DNA from 3 places in the Paenibacillus mesotrionivorans genome. Region 1 is predicted to be linked to each of the others. Evidence: riboswitches for the same ligand, from Rfam matches in the RefSeq annotation. Region 1 holds a riboswitch; each other region holds the start of a gene.

What was found. A riboswitch is a leader RNA that binds a small molecule or an ion and turns the genes downstream of it on or off. The one in region 1 is predicted to bind cyclic di-GMP.
Region 2: it holds a riboswitch for cyclic di-GMP, as region 1 does, so the genes downstream of both, ACI1P1_RS26085 (SH3 domain-containing protein) here and ACI1P1_RS09635 (transglutaminase-like domain-containing protein) in region 1, are expected to answer to the same signal.
Region 3: it holds a riboswitch for cyclic di-GMP, as region 1 does, so the genes downstream of both, ACI1P1_RS20845 (PilZ domain-containing protein) here and ACI1P1_RS09635 (transglutaminase-like domain-containing protein) in region 1, are expected to answer to the same signal.

What each region holds. Positions count from the first base shown of each region.
Region 1 covers NZ_JBJURJ010000005.1:312,612-318,481, forward strand. The annotation lists gene ACI1P1_RS09630 (M23 family metallopeptidase) at 1-1,001, shown strand, start outside; gene ACI1P1_RS09635 (transglutaminase-like domain-containing protein) at 1,040-1,819, opposite strand; cyclic di-GMP riboswitch class I at 1,833-1,919, opposite strand; cyclic di-GMP riboswitch class I at 1,962-2,048, opposite strand; gene ACI1P1_RS09640 (collagen binding domain-containing protein) at 2,217-5,870, opposite strand, start outside.
Region 2 covers NZ_JBJURJ010000022.1:20,435-26,304, reverse strand. The annotation lists gene ACI1P1_RS26100 (methyl-accepting chemotaxis protein) at 1-985, opposite strand, end outside; gene ACI1P1_RS26095 (ADP-heptose synthase) at 1,354-1,866, opposite strand; gene ACI1P1_RS26090 (helix-turn-helix domain-containing protein) at 2,078-3,022, shown strand; cyclic di-GMP riboswitch class I at 3,128-3,214, shown strand; gene ACI1P1_RS26085 (SH3 domain-containing protein) at 3,299-4,039, shown strand; gene ACI1P1_RS26080 (NlpC/P60 family protein) at 4,006-4,248, shown strand; gene ACI1P1_RS26075 (CpaB family protein) at 4,399-5,115, shown strand; gene ACI1P1_RS26070 (AAA family ATPase) at 5,112-5,870, shown strand, end outside.
Region 3 covers NZ_JBJURJ010000014.1:175,884-181,753, forward strand. The annotation lists gene ychF (redox-regulated ATPase YchF) at 1-162, opposite strand, end outside; gene ACI1P1_RS20835 (aminotransferase-like domain-containing protein) at 322-1,755, opposite strand; gene ACI1P1_RS20840 (LysE/ArgO family amino acid transporter) at 1,910-2,530, shown strand; gene ACI1P1_RS20845 (PilZ domain-containing protein) at 2,557-3,267, opposite strand; cyclic di-GMP riboswitch class I at 3,391-3,489, opposite strand; gene tadA (tRNA adenosine(34) deaminase TadA) at 3,762-4,226, shown strand; gene ACI1P1_RS20855 (ABC-2 transporter permease) at 4,310-5,008, opposite strand; gene ACI1P1_RS20860 (ABC transporter ATP-binding protein) at 5,040-5,870, opposite strand, start outside.

The DNA.
Region 1 (5,870 bases):
TCGTCTGGCTGGCCGGGGCAGGGCTTGCAGCTGCGGAACCGGCAGGGGCAGATGCGGAGGTTTCAGCTCCCCAGGCCGCTGCAGCGGCCGATCAGGCCTATGGGGAACGCAAGGCCCTGTTTGAGGAAACCAGCACCATTACAGGCATCAGGTGGTTTGATTTGGCCGCGGCCGATCAATATGAACGCACCATGAACTTTGTGAAGAAGCGCACACCGGGCGACGGACTGGTGGCCGTTTATTTCTCACCGGAGGACTGGGCGGGGTTGGCTAATCCGGACCGGACGGATACCAGTCCGTTAGGGATTGCGGCATTCGGCGGCAAAGGTCTGGACGGAAACGGGGATGGGCGGGCGGACCGGAACAGCGATCTGGACAGGCTGGCAGCCTTCGCGCGGCAGATTACCAAATTCGGGACGGATGAGGAAAACTTCCGGATCGGGTTATGGGAATATTACCAGAATAACCGGGCGGTCGAACGGATTCTCCAGTTTTCCAAAATTTATGCCGCCTACGGTACCCTGGATTTGTTTACCCACGCATTTCCTCTCCCGCTGGGGGCGGATTATTCGTACCGGGATACCTGGGGCGCCAGCCGCGGGTGGGGAGGCGACCGGATTCATGAGGGAACCGACCTCTTCGCCCACCATGGTGTTCCAGTCCGCAGCACCTGCTACGGAATTATTGAGGTCATGGGCTGGAATCCCTTCGGCGGATGGAGAGTAGGTATCCGGGATCTGAATAATGTGTATCATTATTACGCCCACCTCTCCGGCTTCAGCAAGGAGGTCAAAACCGGCGATGTGGTCAAGCCTGCACAGGTGATCGGCTGGGTGGGAAGCTCCGGCTACGGCAAACCCGGCACCTCCGGGAAATTCCCTCCGCATCTGCATTTTGGCCTGTACCGGGATAACGGCTTGGCCGAATGGTCCTTCGACCCTTATTCCCACCTCAAAAAATGGGAGCGGGAGGAACGGGCCGCAGGCCGCAAAAAGAAATAAAAAAAGCCGGGGGATCGCTCCTCCGGCCTTGCTGTTTATTAGTAGCTCTTAGCGGCAACGTACTTGCTGCTGTCCTTGGCGAAGGCGGCGCTTCCGCTGCCTGCATCCACGGTGGTATCTACAGTTACCCATGCCCCGTTCAGAAGCACTTCGTTCCAGGCGTGGTATACGTTGACATATTCCGATGTGCCCATCATCAGCTTGGTGGGTACCCCGACGCTGCGGGTCATGGCGGCAAAAAGGGAGGAATAGTCGTAGCAGATGCCTGTCCCGTCCACCAATACTTGGCTCAGGTTAGGAATGTACCCGGTAGCAACATTGGCAGCCAGCTCATAATCATAGGTTACAGAACCGATAATATAGTCATAAATGGCCTTGACCTTGGCTTCGTCTGTGTTCAAGCCTGCAGTCAATTCCTTCGCCTTTGCTACAACATCGGTAGCCGCAGCCCAGTTTACATTTTGGGTCGAATTCAGGTAAACGGCATTGGCATCGGCCAGCACAACATCTTTGGTTGCCGAGTATACACTCTTGTACTTGTTGCCGGTGGTATTCTCCAGTACGGCAATTTTGTAGGTTCCATCGCCCAGTTGAAGCGGGAAGCTTTCTTCGGTTCCGTTATTCTTCAAGTCATAGGTGTAGCTTGTCCCGTCCTTGGTAACCATGACCTTGACCCGGGCACCGGAATCCGCTTGGTATTGGACGCCGATGGATCCGGCTGAGAGCTTGCTGTCATTCAACCAGGATGCGGCAGATGCGGCGGATGCATATGCGAAAAGCATACTTGCTGCGACAATAGACGTGATGAACTTCCGCATACAAAAAACCTCCTTCGGGAGCTGGCTGCCATTCTTCTGACGAAGGGAAGGCCCTTTAGCTTTGCGTCCCTGCTTTTCAGCAGGTTTGCCGTTATCGGTGTAGGCTTGGGTGATGCCTTAAAAATGAAAAAAGCCAATTGCATTCGGTAGCTGGCTGCCATCCTTCTTGGGAAGGGAAGACCCTGTAGCTTTGCGTCCCAGCCTTTCGGCAGGTTTGCCATTTATCGTGTATTGCCTTTGGTTTTAATCTATCAGAAATTCGACATTTTTTCAATAGAGTTGTAGAAAAATATGCTAGTACCTATAGCCTGTCCTTCACAGGAAAGACATTTTTTTTGAATGACAAAAAAGCTGCCGGAATCTCTGTCCGGCAGCTTTCTTTGGCCTGTGATTTGGGTTACTTCTTCAAACGGAATCTCCGCAGGGAAACTCCCGCAACCAGCAGGCCTATTCCTGCCAATTGCCACAGCAATCTCCGCTCCTCGCCGGTTTTGGGTAAGGTGGCTATCTCCGGCGCAGGGGTCAAGCCTCCCAAGGGGACCTCCTCCACATCGATTTCGATAAGCAGGTCTTCCCCGTTGCCATCCTTGTCCACGATATTGACTGTAAAGGAATCCTTCCCGGTATATCCAGGATCAGGCGTATACAGCCAGCTGCCGGTATCGTCCACGCTCAATGTGCCATGCCCCGGGGGTTTGGCAATATCCACCTTTCCTCCCTCCGGTACCGGTACGGAGCCTCCCTTAGGCGTGTCCTGATCCGTAATTTCGGTCAAGGGTGTCGGAGTAGGGGACGGCGTCAGCGTTGGTTTCGGTGTTCCAGGCTCCGGTGTAACACTGGGAGACGGGCTGGCCGAAGCCTCTGTGGTGGCTTGAGGCGTCGGGGTGGCCGTCACTGCAGGCGTCGGGCTGGCGCTGGGGCTGACAGTGGGACTGGGAGTCGGGGTGCTTGGTTCCTCCCCTGACCCGCCTGAATTCCCATCAGGTGTCGGCGTCGGCGTTGCTGTCGGTGTCGGCGTTGCCGTTGGTGTTGCTGTCGGCGTTGCTGTCGATGTCGGCGTCGGTGTTGCTGTCGGCGTTGCTGTCGGTGTTGCCGTTGGTGTTGCCGTTGGTGTTGCCGTTGGTGTTGCCGTCGGTGTTGCCGTTGGTGTTGCCGTCGGTGTTGCCGTCGGTGTTGCCGTCGGTGTTGCCGTCGGTGTTGCCGTTGGCGTAGCCGTCGGTGTTGCCGTTGGCGTAGGTGTTGGCGTCACAGACGGAAGCTTCTCATTGGTCAGCACCGTGGTAACCGCGGCGGTATTGATGGTGATATTGTGGGACGCCGTGTCCAAACGGTAGCCAACCGGCGCCTTAACCTCCTTCAGCACGTAGCTGCCCCCGTACAACCGGGTAAATACAATTTCGCCCTGAGCATCCGTCTTCCCGCTGGCCACATAAATCTCGCCTGAACCGGATTTGCGGTACAGATCGAATTCCGCGCCGGCAAGCCGCACATTGGAATCCGCCGCATCCTTTTTCACAACAGTAAGATTGGCATTGGTGATGCCGCCGCTTCCGGTCCCTTCCCCGGAGGAAAATTTAACCACAACATTCGTGGTATTGCTGGTTTTGGTGCTGGTCACATTGGTGCCGGACAACAGGGCGGTATTCGACACCGTTTCATTGTTATTGGCAATGACCAGACTTTGATATTCCAGAATATAGGGTTTGGTGATGGTATTCAGGAAGATCAGCTCAAATACAGGCTTGCCATCCTTGTCCTGGCTGTAATTAAGGGTGTAATCCGTCCCCTTCTGCAAAAGAGTGGCCCCTTTGGTCACATTAACCTTGGTGGGATCGGAAGAATTCTGGCTGACCACCGTGTTGTACACCTTGAAGGAATCCTGTACAAACATCTGGTTGGCTGATCCCGTATCCGTAATAACGGCATTTTCGATGGTGGATTGGTTCCGGTTAATATGGATGGTCCAATTGATCCGGTCCCCGCTTTGGGCTCCCGACTTGGTGACATATTCATTGGTATAGGGAATGTTCACCGATGCAGTCAGATTTTCCGACTTGGGTACCGCCCCGTCGTACAGGTTAGCGGTATCCGACGCATTGGTATCCACCAGCACGTTCTCCAGGCTTGTTTTGTAAACCAGGTAATAGCCCTTGGTAATCGGTTGGTCAAATGCCACTGTCAGCGTATTTCCGTTGGCAGCATCAGGAAGAGTAACCGTGAACCCGCTAGTGATCTCGGCACCTTTGGTTGTATTGCCATCCGGTGCAATGGTCATGGCGTAGACCTTAACCGATTGGCCAATAAGCTTCTGGGGCGCTTCGATCACATCCTTGACCACCGCATTCTGGAGCGTCCACAGGTTGTAGTTGAAGCCAACCTCCCAGTTTAGCTCCTTCTTCACGGCATTGTAGCTTCCGTTTTTGAAGCCGTTGTTTTTGGTGTACGCATTGGGGTCAAAAGGCTGGGAAACCGCCTGCTCATGGGGAGTGCTGTTCTCCGTCCAAGCCACATGGGCGGCGTTGGGGAATATTTTGCCCCCGGCAGTTTGGTTAGCCAGATCGAAGCCCGTGTTGTAGGTGATGGTGCAAGGACCTGTCAGGTCCACCGTAAATAGAAGCACAAATCCGTTGGCGTAATCGCCGTCCTTGGGAGCCAACGTGAAATCCGTTCCTTTGGCCAGGGTCTTATTATTATTTCCCTTGACCCCCAGGCTGCCTTCATCAAAGGACAGGCCCTGCAGGGAGAAGGTATCCGTCACCACAGCGTTTTGCATGGTGTAGTAGCTGCCGTCCGGCTTTTTGTCGTTGTTCACAGTAATTTTCCAGCCGACGGTTTTGGCGTTATAGTCCCTTGTGGTGATGCTTTTGGTCAAAATGCTGGACTCCAGCTTTTTGGAGGCTGTTTTTTCGGTTCCGTTAAAATAGACTGTATTGGTAACCGTTTGGCTGCTGTCCGTGTCGCTGTCCGCATACACCCGGCCGCTTGCTTTGGTCTTGTAGACGATGTTATACGCTTTGTCGATGGAGCCGATGAAGGTTACCCGAAACCCGGCTTGTCCGGGACGGGCGGGGTCGCTCAGGGGGCCCGTTACCGTATAATCCGTTCCTGCGGTCAGCGCGGTTCCCTGCTTAGGCCCTGTGCCGTTGGCATTGGGGAAGGTTACCGGGTATACCTTAACCGTGGACACATCCAGCGTTTGGTTGGCGCTGAACCAATCCTCCACCTGTGTTCCCGCTGAGGTCCGTTCATCATAGTTGACCTTCAACGTCCATTCCACACTCTGGTCATTCTGGCTGTAAGTTCCGGCAGACTTATCCAGCTGCGCGCCCCGGGCAGGCTTCACGGTAGCTGTGGCGCTTTTGGGCAGGGACGGTCCTGTGCCTGTCAGAGTCGCCTTATTTTCAAAGGAGGTTTTGGTGAAATCCGTTATTGGTGTAGTAAAAGTAATCCGGTAAGCCGAGTCAATGGGATTCAAGAATGCGATATTGGCCGTTCTCAAGGCGGTATCGTAGCTATAGGAGTAATAAACTCCCTCCGTTACGGTCTCCCCCAGAGTGCCGGCGGTGCCGCCCATGGTGACATTCAGCTTATTGACCTTAACATCCTGGGGCGCCCCTAATCCTGCAGGGATCACATCCGCTACCGCTGCGCCGGCAATCGAGGCCATGGAGGTATTCACATCCACGGTCCAGCTGATGTCCTTGGCGTTGTAGCCCTGCACCTCGCCCTTCTTGGCGATCAAAGCTCCACCCTTAGGCTGGAAAACGAGACTCACCGTCTCCATAACGCCGTTGATAGGCAGCTTAATCTCTTGAACCGACTGTTCGGTAACGGCATATTCCTTGAATTCCGTCTTAAAGGCCAGCATGCCGTGCACCCCGTAATTTTGCTCGATGTAATCATTGAAGGTCATAACAACCTTATGATTGCTCTGATACGCGGTAAAGGTGCCTACATTGCCGTCCACATCCGGCATTTTCAATTGGCCGGTCACATCATTGTAGAGCTTGAAGGCATCCGGCAGATCAAACGTGAAGGTATCACCGGCCTT
Region 2 (5,870 bases), on a different contig from region 1:
TGTCCGCCAGCTCGGCCGCTTCCTCCGCGCTTTGGGCGGCAGAATTAATGGCAAGGGTGAGCTCTCTGAACATTGCGGAAATGGACTGGGCAGATTGTGCTTGAGTAGTGCTGCCGCTGGCGATTTCCTGGGTGCTGGCGGAGATTTGCTCCGAGGCGGCGGCCACACTTTGGGAGGACTGCATGATACCGCCGATCAGACTCCGCAGATTATAAATCATGGCATTGATGCTGTCGGCAAGCTGGCCGATTTCATCCTTGGTGTGAATATCGGCCTCGTCCCGCAAATCCCCTTGGGATACCCGGCCGACAAGGGTGACGATTTGATTCAGGGGTTTAGAAATCAGGCGTGAAATCACGTAACCCAGGAGGATGCTGATGATCAGAGCGGCCAACACCAGAGCTGCGGTTATATTCCGCGAATCAGTATAAGTTTGAAGGGAAGCATCGTTTGCTTTATCACCCAGCTCCACATTGACTTCCATAAGCTTATCCAACTGGTCGCGGATTTTGTTGCCCTCCACCGCCAAGGTAGTGCTCAGATACTGCTGGAATTCCGAAATATCGCTTTTGTAAGCCAACTCGATGCCGGTTTCCATCATTTTGTAATACGGCCCGATAAGGCTGTCCAGTTCCTTCAAAACGGCCAGCTCTTCCGGCGTTGTAGCCAATGGACGGTACACCTCAATTTGCTTCAGTACATTCTTGTTTAAGGCATCCACCTCGCTGTTCATGCGGTCTTTATCAGCCTTAGCGGTGGCAGTGGCGATATCCCGGGTCAGAACCCGCACGTTCAAAAAGGAGATTTGGGCTTCGGACAAGGTTTGGATGGACATCAGGTTATTATTGTACAGCTGCTTGCTGTTGTTGTTCATCAGACCCAGATTGCGGATGGAATACAATCCGACGATACCCACCACAATGGCGACAAGGACGAAGGCGGAGATTAGCTTAGTGGACGTTTTCCAATTCATGAACCATTTCATAGAGGCATGCTCCTTCATCAGGTGATTAGTGGTTGTGTTAAAATCCGGGCCGGGTTTCATCGATCATGGTGTAGTCTTATGTATGTGCCGCAGTGGGTGGAGAATGTATAAGCTGGAACCACCTCCATTTTTATCATTGTTAAAAAATTATAATGATTATATTTTGCATCATATCATGTAAGGTTTTGATTCGACAATATTCGATTGTATACAACAACACTTTATTTCGTTGGTAATTTTTACAACGAAATGTAATCGCTCCTGAGTGAGGGCCGCGGAAAAAATCAAAAACCCCGGAAAGCCTGCTTACAGGCGGTTCCGGGGCATAATTAAACCCTGACATAACTGTCAGGGCCAGGGATTTTCTTCTAAAACTCCATCGGTACATCCGCTTCAACGGCATAATCGAAATCCTCAATGTCGAATACCTGCACAGGTATGGAGGCGTGAATCACCTTATCCACAAATTCCAGCTGATCTGTAAGAATAGGCAGCTTTTCTCTTAGAGACAGAAGAATCAGATCGGTCTCGATGGGATCAAACCTCTCCCCGTATTCGGCATTCTCCAGAGCATATACCACCGTCACGGTAACCCGCTGGTTCACAAGAAGACCAGGGCTTTTTTTCCATGGGGAAACCAAGGCGCGCTCAATTTTTTTCTTGTTCAAGGGCTCCTCGAAAAAGCCGATCAGGCCCTTAATGTATGTGCGCACATAGGTGTCATCCTCCTCCATAGACATAATGGGCTCGGGACTTTCCAACAAATCATAAAGCTCCATCAGGCTGGAGTAGGGCATTACATATTCAACCGGCTGAGCCGGCACCAGGAGCTGGCCGTATATCGCAAGCATAACCGCTTCAGCCACAAAACGCCTTTCCATACGCTGTCCTCCGCTTATTGCTCTTCCGTAATAGTCTGTCATGCTCTAATTATAGCAGGCTTCCGGGAGGAAGAGAACGGACATTCTTGTGCATTTCCTGGAAAATGGACAATGCAGGGCAGAAAAGAAAACGCTTCAGGCTTCTCCGTATTATTCCGCAGGATGCTTATGTTACAATAAAGAACAACAGGGTTTGAATGCGGAGGCGCTTATGGAATCTATTCGGGAAAATATACAGTACCAGCATCCATTTTTGGCGGTGAAAATTTTTGATGCCGTCCGTTCCTGCCAGCCGTACCAGAAGGTGACGCGCTGGCATTACCATAAGGAAATCGAGCTGATTCTGATGCTCCAGGGGCGCTACGGCTTCTATCTCAACGAAACCCCCGTTGTCCTGCAGCCCGGAGAGCTGATTCTTATCGGGTCTAATGAGCTGCACACGGATTATCCCTGCGACAACGGCTCTTATCTGGTGTTTCAATTTGATATCCAGGAGCATCTGGAAAACAGCGGTTTGCCTTATTACCGCTACTTTGCCGATCCTTCCGTCCCTCTTAGCAGGCTGAATTACATATTCCAGGAAAACCATGAGGTACGGCAGACGGTTGCCCGCTGCATCCAATCCATCAACGAGGAATTTCTGGCCAAGCAGGACGGCTACGAAATCGCCATCAGCATCCAGATCAAGCAGATCATTCTATCTTTGCTCCGCGCGGATTCACGGAAGGTCATCCCGTCCCGGGAGAATTCCGACATTATCCGGCTGCGTCCGGTTCTGGATTACATCGATATACACTTGAGCGACAAGCTCCAGGTGGAGGAAGCCTGCAAGCTGGCTAATATGAGCTACCATTATTTTGTGAAGTATTTCAAAAAAACCATGGGGATTTCCTTCGTGGATTATATTACCCTCAAAAAAATCAGGCGGGCCGAGCGGCTGCTGCTTACCAAGGATCTGAGCATTTCCCAGATCGGGGAAGAGGTGGGGATGTCCAACATGGCCCACTTCTACAAGATGTTCCGCAAATTCAAGGCATGCTCCCCTAATGAATTCCGCAAGAAGATGCTGTTTGATACGGCGGGTAGGCAGGAGGAGTTGAATCCACCGGAGGCTAAAGCACCACAAAGTTTCCAAAATTTTTCAGTGTGTCAATAGGTACCGGGGCATGAAGGAAATGACATAAATCGAGTCTGTTGCTCTATATTCGACAAGTACCCCCTCAATTTATAATGGGATTACGAAGACATCGACGACCCGGTTTTCCGATAAAGGCAAACCCGGCGAAAGCCGGTGACGCAAAGCTACAGGGGCTGCCCCGCTTAAGCGGAATGCCTGCCAGCTGCCGAACAGAAGATACCCTCAGGGGCACTCTTTCGGCCGGAAGAGTGCTCTTTCGATGACTTCGACATTATACCTAATGGAGGGTTCCACATGATGAAACGCACCCTGTCTCTGCTTCTTGCCGTCACCTTCCTCATTATGCTTCTTCCCCTCACCGCAGCAGCCGCCGAGGACGAGGTCCCCACGAAGGGCAAGGTAATCGCTGGCGTCAGCTTCCGGTCCCAGCCTTCAACCTCAAGTACGCTCTACCGGCTGCTCAAGAAAAACGAAACAGTTAAGGTCCTGGATGAAATAAACCCCTACTGGTACCGGATTGAGGATCAGAACGGCCAACAAGGTTTTGTCTCCGCCAGTGACAAATACATAGAGATCACCAGTAACGCAGAAGTCATTTACGGTGTGAATATGAGAAAAGCCCCTTCCACCTCAGGCGATGTTGTCCGTATGCTCACGAAGGGCGAAGAGCTGCTGGTTCTGGAGAAGGCCAATGACAGCTGGTTTAAAGTCAGAGATGCCGCAGGTGTCGAGGGGTATGCCAGCGCCGGCACCAAATACATAAAGCTGAATACCAACGTCTACAAAATGAAGCTGAGCAAGTCGGACCTGATTGAAGCCTTTATCGCTGAAGGCATGAAGTATATGGGCACGCCTTATGAGTTCGGCTCCACCCGGTTTGACATTACCACCTTTGACTGCTCTGACTTTGTGCTGCAGGCCTTCTGGAATGTGACCGCACTGCCATTCCTGCCGACTCCCGCGGTCAGGCTGCATACGTCCAGGAGCTGGGCGGAATTGAGATGGATTGGAAGAATCTCAAACGCGGCGATCTGATGTTCTTTATGTCCTACGCCGGCTCCAAAGCCTCGGACTATGCCAATGTCAATCCCATGACCGAGGAAGTGACCCATGTGGCCATCTACCTGGGCGACGGCCAGATGCTGCATACCTATTCGCCCGAATCCGGCGGAGTGCGCATCGACACCATCGAGGGGAAAACCTGGGCATACCGCTACCTATACGGCGGAAGCTTTATCCGGTAATACTGTAAATATTTACTTGACGTATTCCGGGCATGTCTGATAAGATAACCTCACTTGAATAAACGGATCATTAGTTTTGCGAAGGACGCAAACTTGGGAATTTCCCCGGTTTGCGTCCTTTTTTTCGTCCGGCATAAAGGAGAGGGAGCGTTGACCAGAAGAAGAAATTTAGGCTACAGCCTTGTGGCGGGATTGCTGGCAGTGCTGTTGGTCTACGGTGTGTACATGATTTTAATCCGGCAGGTGGAGCTGCAGCAAACGGTGCGCATTGTAGCCCCGAAGGATTTTATTCCCGCCGGAACCCGGCTGGAGGCAGGGATGCTGGAGCTGGTCACCGTTGTCAAAAGCGGGCTGCGTCCAGGCATGCTCGAGACGGTGGAGTCCGCTGTGGGCAAATGGGCGCTGGTTCCCCTGGGAACACGTGAGCCAATCCTGGATTGGAAGATAGACCGGTTTTCCCTGCTGCCCGCTCCCGGACAAGCCACCTTTCCCGTCCCCAAGGAATATGTGCTGTCCATTCCGGGAGGAATCCGGGCGGGGGACCAGGTGGCGGTTTATGCTACCGGCAAAAGCGGCACGGTCCGCCTGCTGGAGGAGGCGGTAACGGTGGCCTCCATCAAGTCCTCCGCCAATACGGAGGTGGATGATCCCAAGGAGCCGAGCATTATCGCCAAGGTGAATAACGACAAGGAGAAGCTGTATACCTCCCGTAGGGATGCCAATGGTAAGGCGGAGCAGCTGAATTTGAACCTGACCGAGGACCAATGGCGCGTGATCGACGAAGCCTGCGGAACGAAGCAGAACAAGCTGGTAATCGCCTTCCTGTCCGCATCCAAGCCGGAGGAGGAAGGAGGAGAGAAGCCATGAACGGAAACGGGAAGCTGATTGTGTTTACCGGCTCCACCCCCAATATCGGGACCACGGTAGTGGCCTTTGGCACTGCGGTCCTGCTGGCCCGGCTGTCAGGCGAACCGGTGGGGCATCTATGCCTGAATTTGAAAAGCTCAAAGCTGCACCATTATGCGGGTTTAGATCCTTGCCCACCCGGGGTGGACCAGATCCGGGCGGAAATGCGCTCCGGGGGATTGACCCCCGGTTTCCTGAAGTCCCGCATGGTACAGGTTAAGGGAGTACCAGGTGTTCACGTTCTGTTTGGCTCGCTCCAGCGGGAGCAGGCGGAGTTTTTTCAGCCGGAGGATATCAGCCATCTGCTGGACATCGCCACGCAGTGTTTTCCGCGATGTGTGGTGGAAGTCAATGCCTATTGGGATAACGCCGCCACGCTTGCAGCGCTGATGCAGGCGGATGAACGTATTCTGGTCACATCCACGGAGCTGGGGCATTTCCAGGAGGACGTAAACCGTGGCCTAAAGCAGATGGCCCCCATGTTCGGTGTGAGCTCCGAACAGTTCCTGCTGGCGGTCACACAGCATAACCGCAGCGACGGCCTGACCCCGCAGGATGCGGCCAAGGAAACGGGCATGCGTCTTGCGGCTGTGGTGAAGGCGGACCCGGAGCTCAGGCGGCTGCTGGGCCAGGGCAGGCTGGCTGAATATATCGGCGGCAATGATGGGATTACCCAGGCGCTTCTGTCCCTGTGCGCTGAGCTGGGGGTCTCCCCC
Region 3 (5,870 bases), on a different contig from region 1:
CAGCTTCTGGAGACGCTCGTCCGGCACTTCTACTACGCCCACATTGGGATCAATGGTGCAGAACGGGTAATTGGCGGATTCCGCCCCGGCTTGGGTAATTGCATTGAACAACGTCGATTTGCCCACATTGGGCAGCCCGACAATACCTGCTTTTAACGCCATCTATAAACAACTCCTAGACTATTGTTAGTTTGTATAAAAGGATACCACAGTTTAACCTTTATATTATACACTTCCGGGCAGGAGAAATAAAATAAACCTTTTGCATTTATGGAGGAAATATACAGAGGATGGGAAAAGCGGCAGCCCAGTATCGCTTTTTTAAAGCCGGCGGACCAGTCCGGCCAATATCCCAATCCCCCTGGACAGCTCCTCCAACGAAGCATAAGAGTAGGAAAGCCGCAGACAGGGTTTTTCCTCCGAACCATAGACCATACCGGGATTCAGCAGAATTCCCTCCCGGAGAGCGGCGTCGAACAATTGCTTCATGGGCAGGCTGCGGTTAAACTCCATCCAGATGTAGAAGCCTCCGCCGGGGATGCTCCACCGGGCCAGCCCGCCGAACTCCCGGTCCAGCGCCGCCGCGGCGGCCGCCCTTCGCTTCCGAAGCTGGCCGCGGAGCTGCTCCAGATGGCGCTCATGCCAGCCGTCCTCCAGCCATTGTAAGGCCGCCCATTGGGACAAGGAGCTGGCTCCGTAATCGATCTGCATCTTGATATCCGCCAGCCGGTCAATAGCCGTGCGGGGACCCACCACCCAGCCGATTCGCAGCCCGGGGCTGACGGACTTGGAGAGACTGCCTACATATAGTACGTCTCCGTGGTTGTCCAGACTTTTGAGGGAGGGCGGAGGCGGTTCGTCCAGCCACAAGTCTCCATACACATCATCCTCGATAATGGGAAGCCGGAGCTCCCGGCAGGTTTGGAGAAGCTCCTTCCGCCTGCTTCCGCTCATCACCTTGCCTGTGGGATTATGGAAGGTGGGGTTAGTATACAGCATAGCCGCCTGGTACTGCTTGCTGTACCGCTCCAATAATCCGGCACGTAGGCCCGCCTCGTCCATAGGGACTCCCTCCAGCCGGATACCCGCAGATTGGAATACCTGCACGGAATGGAGGTATGACGGGCTCTCCGCCAATACAGTGGAGCCGGGCCGCATCAGGCCTGCAGCAATCAGATGAAGGCCCTGGAGTGCGCCGGAAACCACCAGTACGGAATCGGCGGTGGCATGAATGCCCCTCTCCTGCAGGCGTTCCGCAATCCGCCGCCGCAGGGCGGGATTGCCCTTGGGCTCTTCATAGCCCAAGGCGACGGGACGTTTGGCTCCCTCCTGCAGGAGCCGGGCCATCTCACGGCCGGGAAGCAACTCCGGCGCCAGCTCCCCCGTCCCCAACCGGATGATGCCGGGGTCGGCCTCCATCCGGTTAATGGTCTGGATCACCGGCAAATTGGGCTGATGGCGCCCGCTCTCCGCCACCTGGCCCCAATCCGTTGGCGGGGCGGCCAGAAGGCTCCATGATTCGTTGACCACCCGGGTGCCCCCGCCCGTTTGTCCCTCAACCAGCCCCAGTGCTGCCAGCTCGGCCATGGCCTGTGCCACCGTGCTGCGGTTCACCTGCCACAGCCGTGCCAGAATGCGCTGGGAGGGCAGACGAGCCCCCACCGTCCACTCTCCGCGCAGTATACCCTCCTTGAAATAGCGGACAATTTGCTCCTGCAAGGACAGCTCCCCATACCGGTCCGGCTTCCAGTCCATTGTGCTCCCCCCTGTTTATATGTATTATCTCCCAATTTGGCTGGTTCTCCAACCATCCATTTGGCCGGAGACAAAAAAACAACCCTGCTATACAATCTGTTTCATAGAAAATGTTCTACCAAACAGAAAGGATGTGCTCCGGTTGTCGGTTCAATTGGCTTCTTCAGCTATTCACGGCTTTATTCTGGCCCTGGGCCTGATTCTGCCTCTGGGGGTGCAGAATGTGTTTATTTTTCAACAGGGGGCCCTTCAGCAATCCTTCCGCAAGGCTCTGCCGGCGGTGCTTACCGCGGCGGTTTGTGATACGCTTCTCATCGGATTGGCGGTAGCGGGTATGTCTCTGGCCGTACTCAATAACAGCTGGCTGGAGACACTATTAATGGCCGCAGGCTCCATTTTCCTGCTGTACATGGGGGCTTCCTTGTGGCGCAAGCAGCCCGGCTCCGCTTCCGGCGAAGCGGCTGTTTATTCCGGCCGCAGGCAGATCGCCTTCGCTGCCTCTGTCTCCCTGCTCAATCCTCATGCCATCTTGGATACCATCGGGGTAATCGGCGGCGCCTCTCTTCAATATGCGGGAGCCGACCGTCTGGTGTTCGCTTTATCATGCATTGTGGTGTCCTGGCTGTGGTTTGCAGCGCTGGCTCTGGCGGGCCGTCTGGCAGGCCGGTGGGATCCATCCGGCAGGCTGACTCTGTTGTTGAATAAAGTCTCCGCGGTAATTGTTGCCGGCATCGGCTTGGGTCTGCTGTACACGGCGGTAACCCGCATGCTGTAACGTGGGTTTTCCCATTTAAAAGCTCTCTATTTAAAAGTCCGCTTATTGGCCTCTTTTTTGGAGGTGGAGAGTGCCGTAATCTGTTCCCGCAGAATAAACGCCCGCAGGGTGTTTATCTTCACATCCTCCATCTCCACGTATTGGGCACCATAATAGGTGCTGCCGATTCCCTTTTCCATCCGGACCACCTTGGCGGTGCAGGCAATGAGGCTGCCCAGCTCCAATTCCAGCTTCAGCTCCGTGTGCTCCTCCAGCCGGAAAGGATCCGGCAGCGTAAACCCGATACCGCTCAGGCTGATATTTTTGATATCAATGGCCATCAATTGGTCCGCTTCCTCAAAGATACCGATAGCCCCCTTGCGTTTCCAGGCGGCCAGCTTCCCGCTTTTGCTGATCTCCACCCGTGGGAACATCCGCTTTTCATTAAACTTCCGCTGATTCTCCGGGGGATTGATCATCATGAGCGATCCCGTATCCTTGCCCACAATCGTAGAAGGAATCAGATACATGCCGGCCGGCGTGTACACGGTTAGCCTCACATTCTCCCCTAGGACAAAACGGTTGGAGTCGCTGATTTCAATCTCCAGCAAATCCCCCTCCACATGAGTCATAATCCCCGTGGAGACAAAGCCGCTTTTTTCCACAACGGTTCTGCAATGGACCAGGATAGTGGAGGAAGGAACCTCCTTCACCTCAGTAAAACCGACTTGCTTCTTCTTCGCTTCGACCCGGCTCATTAACGTCACCAGCCTTTCTATGAATTGTAGGGCGTCCCTTGCTGGGAGATGCGATAAAATGACAAAAAGCCGCCTCCGTCGGAAGCAGCTCTATCGATACAGCTTGCTTACGCCCCGGTGATATTCGGTAACCAGGCGATCCTAGCATTCCACCGGAGTGAACATACCGTAGACCCTAGGCTTTGCGTCCTATCCTTTCGGAATAGTTTGCCTTTTGTCGTATTACGTTGGGCAATTGGGAATCCTTCTAGCACTTTGGACCCTTGTTTTCTTCTATGAAAATAGTATACGGGTTTTCAAGAATGTTTTCAATCCATCACAAAGTCATTTTTTTGTGAATAAAAAAGGGGTGATTGTGATTTCATCTGGGGACGATTAGAATAAGATGTGGAAAAATGAGGCGGTTATTCACATCTATCCACAAAGTTATCCACAGGCTGTGCACAAGATCGAAAACATGTTCGGTTTCTTATCCATAACGGAGGTGGATTTTCATGGATCATGAATACTGGATGCGCCGGGCAATGGAAGAAGCGTACAAGGCGGAAAGCCTGGGAGAAGTGCCTATCGGGGCTATTATTGTGCGGCAGGGGGAAATTGTAGGCAGCGGGTATAATCTGCGGGAAACCACTCTGGACCCCACTGCCCATGCGGAAATGATCGCGATCCGGGAGGCAAGCACCCGTCTGCAGTCTTGGCGGCTGTTGGATTGTACTCTGTACGTTACGCTGGAGCCCTGTCCCATGTGTGCCGGGGCCATTGTGCAATCCCGTGTTCCCACCGTCGTATACGGAGCACCCGATCCCAAGGCCGGCTGTGCCGGCACCCTGATGAACCTGCTGCAGGAGGACCGGTTCAATCACCGGGTGGAGCTGGTAGGCGAGGTGCTGCGTGAGGAATGCGGCGGTATGCTTACCGCTTTTTTCCGCAGGCTGCGCGGCAAGAACAAACCCGGATAAGCAAAAACCGCTCTGTACGGCTTTTAGGCCCGGTGAGCGGTTTTTTGTGTGTAAATGATTTGTTTGTGTAAATGGGATCGGGATTAAAGATCCTCCCGTTTTTCGAAATAACGGATGGACAATCGGAGGGAGACTAAGAACATCAACACTGCCAGGCAAAATAACCCGATAATCCACACATATGGGCTGATTTTCTCCAATGCATCCCAGATGCGTTGCAGCCAGGCAGGTGGCCCAGCGGAAAAATCGAACCGGGAACGGACAGCCGACAGGATTGCGCCGGAGCTCCCCCCTAAGAGAATAAGGCCCATAAAGAAAAAGCGATTATAAACCTGTGCCTTAGCAACACCCATTTTGTACACCATTGGAATTAAAATTGAAACTAGCAAGCTATAGCAACAAGTAACAACTGCGGCGATCAGCAAGTTGACAACCCGATCTTCGTGCGTCTCGAAGGACAATGCCCCTCCCACTATCCCTATTAAGCTAAGTACAGCGGTGGACCCAAGAGCGAGCAGCACCACACTGGCATATTTAGCTTTGACTAATGTAGCTCGCGGCACAGGCAGGCAAATCAGCAGCCGGGTGGCGTGGTTTTTTTCATCCTCGTGCATGGACCGGTTAATGAAGCTGTACACAATCACAAAAACCGGCATCATAACACTGATCATATTATGCTGGTCCATGGCCGTCATATAGAAGAAAAAGAGCAGGCCCATAGCAAAAAACATATACGCCGACCGTCGCTGTATGGCAAAATCCTTCAAAATCAACTGCTTCATGACAGTCTCCCTCCCAGGAATTCAAAACTTGTTATCCGTGCTGCTCCATAAACTCCTCTTCCTCACCCGCCATACGCACCAGCATTTCATCCAGGGTCAGCTTCTCCACCTTATAGTCCGCTGCCGGGAAGCTTCTTTTCCACTCGCGTTCGAATTCGCGGATATCGCGGGTCATGCCGCTGAAGCCGAATTCCCCGCGTTTCATTCCCGCCAATAGACGCTCCAGCCGCGGACCCAGGTACCGGTTGTCCGCCTTCACCAATTTCCATTGATCCAGCACCGTAAGCTTGTCACCGCTGGCAGCAATCCTCCCGTTATGGATAACCGTGATGTAATCCGCCACCTTCTCAATATCCGACGTGATGTGGGAGGAGAAGAAGATGGAGGCCCGCTCGTCCTGGATGATCTCCCGGAACACGTCCAGCAGCTCGCTGCGGATCACCGGGTCCAAACCGGAGGTAGGTTCGTCGAGAATCAGCAGCTCCGGATGATGGGCCATGGCCAATGCGAGGGACAGCTTCACCTTCATCCCCCGGGACAGCTCCTTAATCTTCTTCTTAGGGTCCACCTGGAACCGTTTCAGCAGTTTGCGGAATAGGGCCTCTTCCCACTTGCGGTAAAAGCCCCCGACAAAATTTCCCGTCCACTCCACTGTCATTTCTTCATAAAAAGCGGGCTCCTCGCTTACATAGCCGATACGCTCCTTCATCTCTAAGGGCATCTTGCTTCCGGCTTGGCCGAACCATTCCATTTCTCCGGAATCAGTCCGGATGATATCCGTCATACATTTGATGGTTGTGCTTTTGCCCGCTCCGTTCCTTCCCACAAACCCCATAATATAACCGCGGGGAATATCCAACGA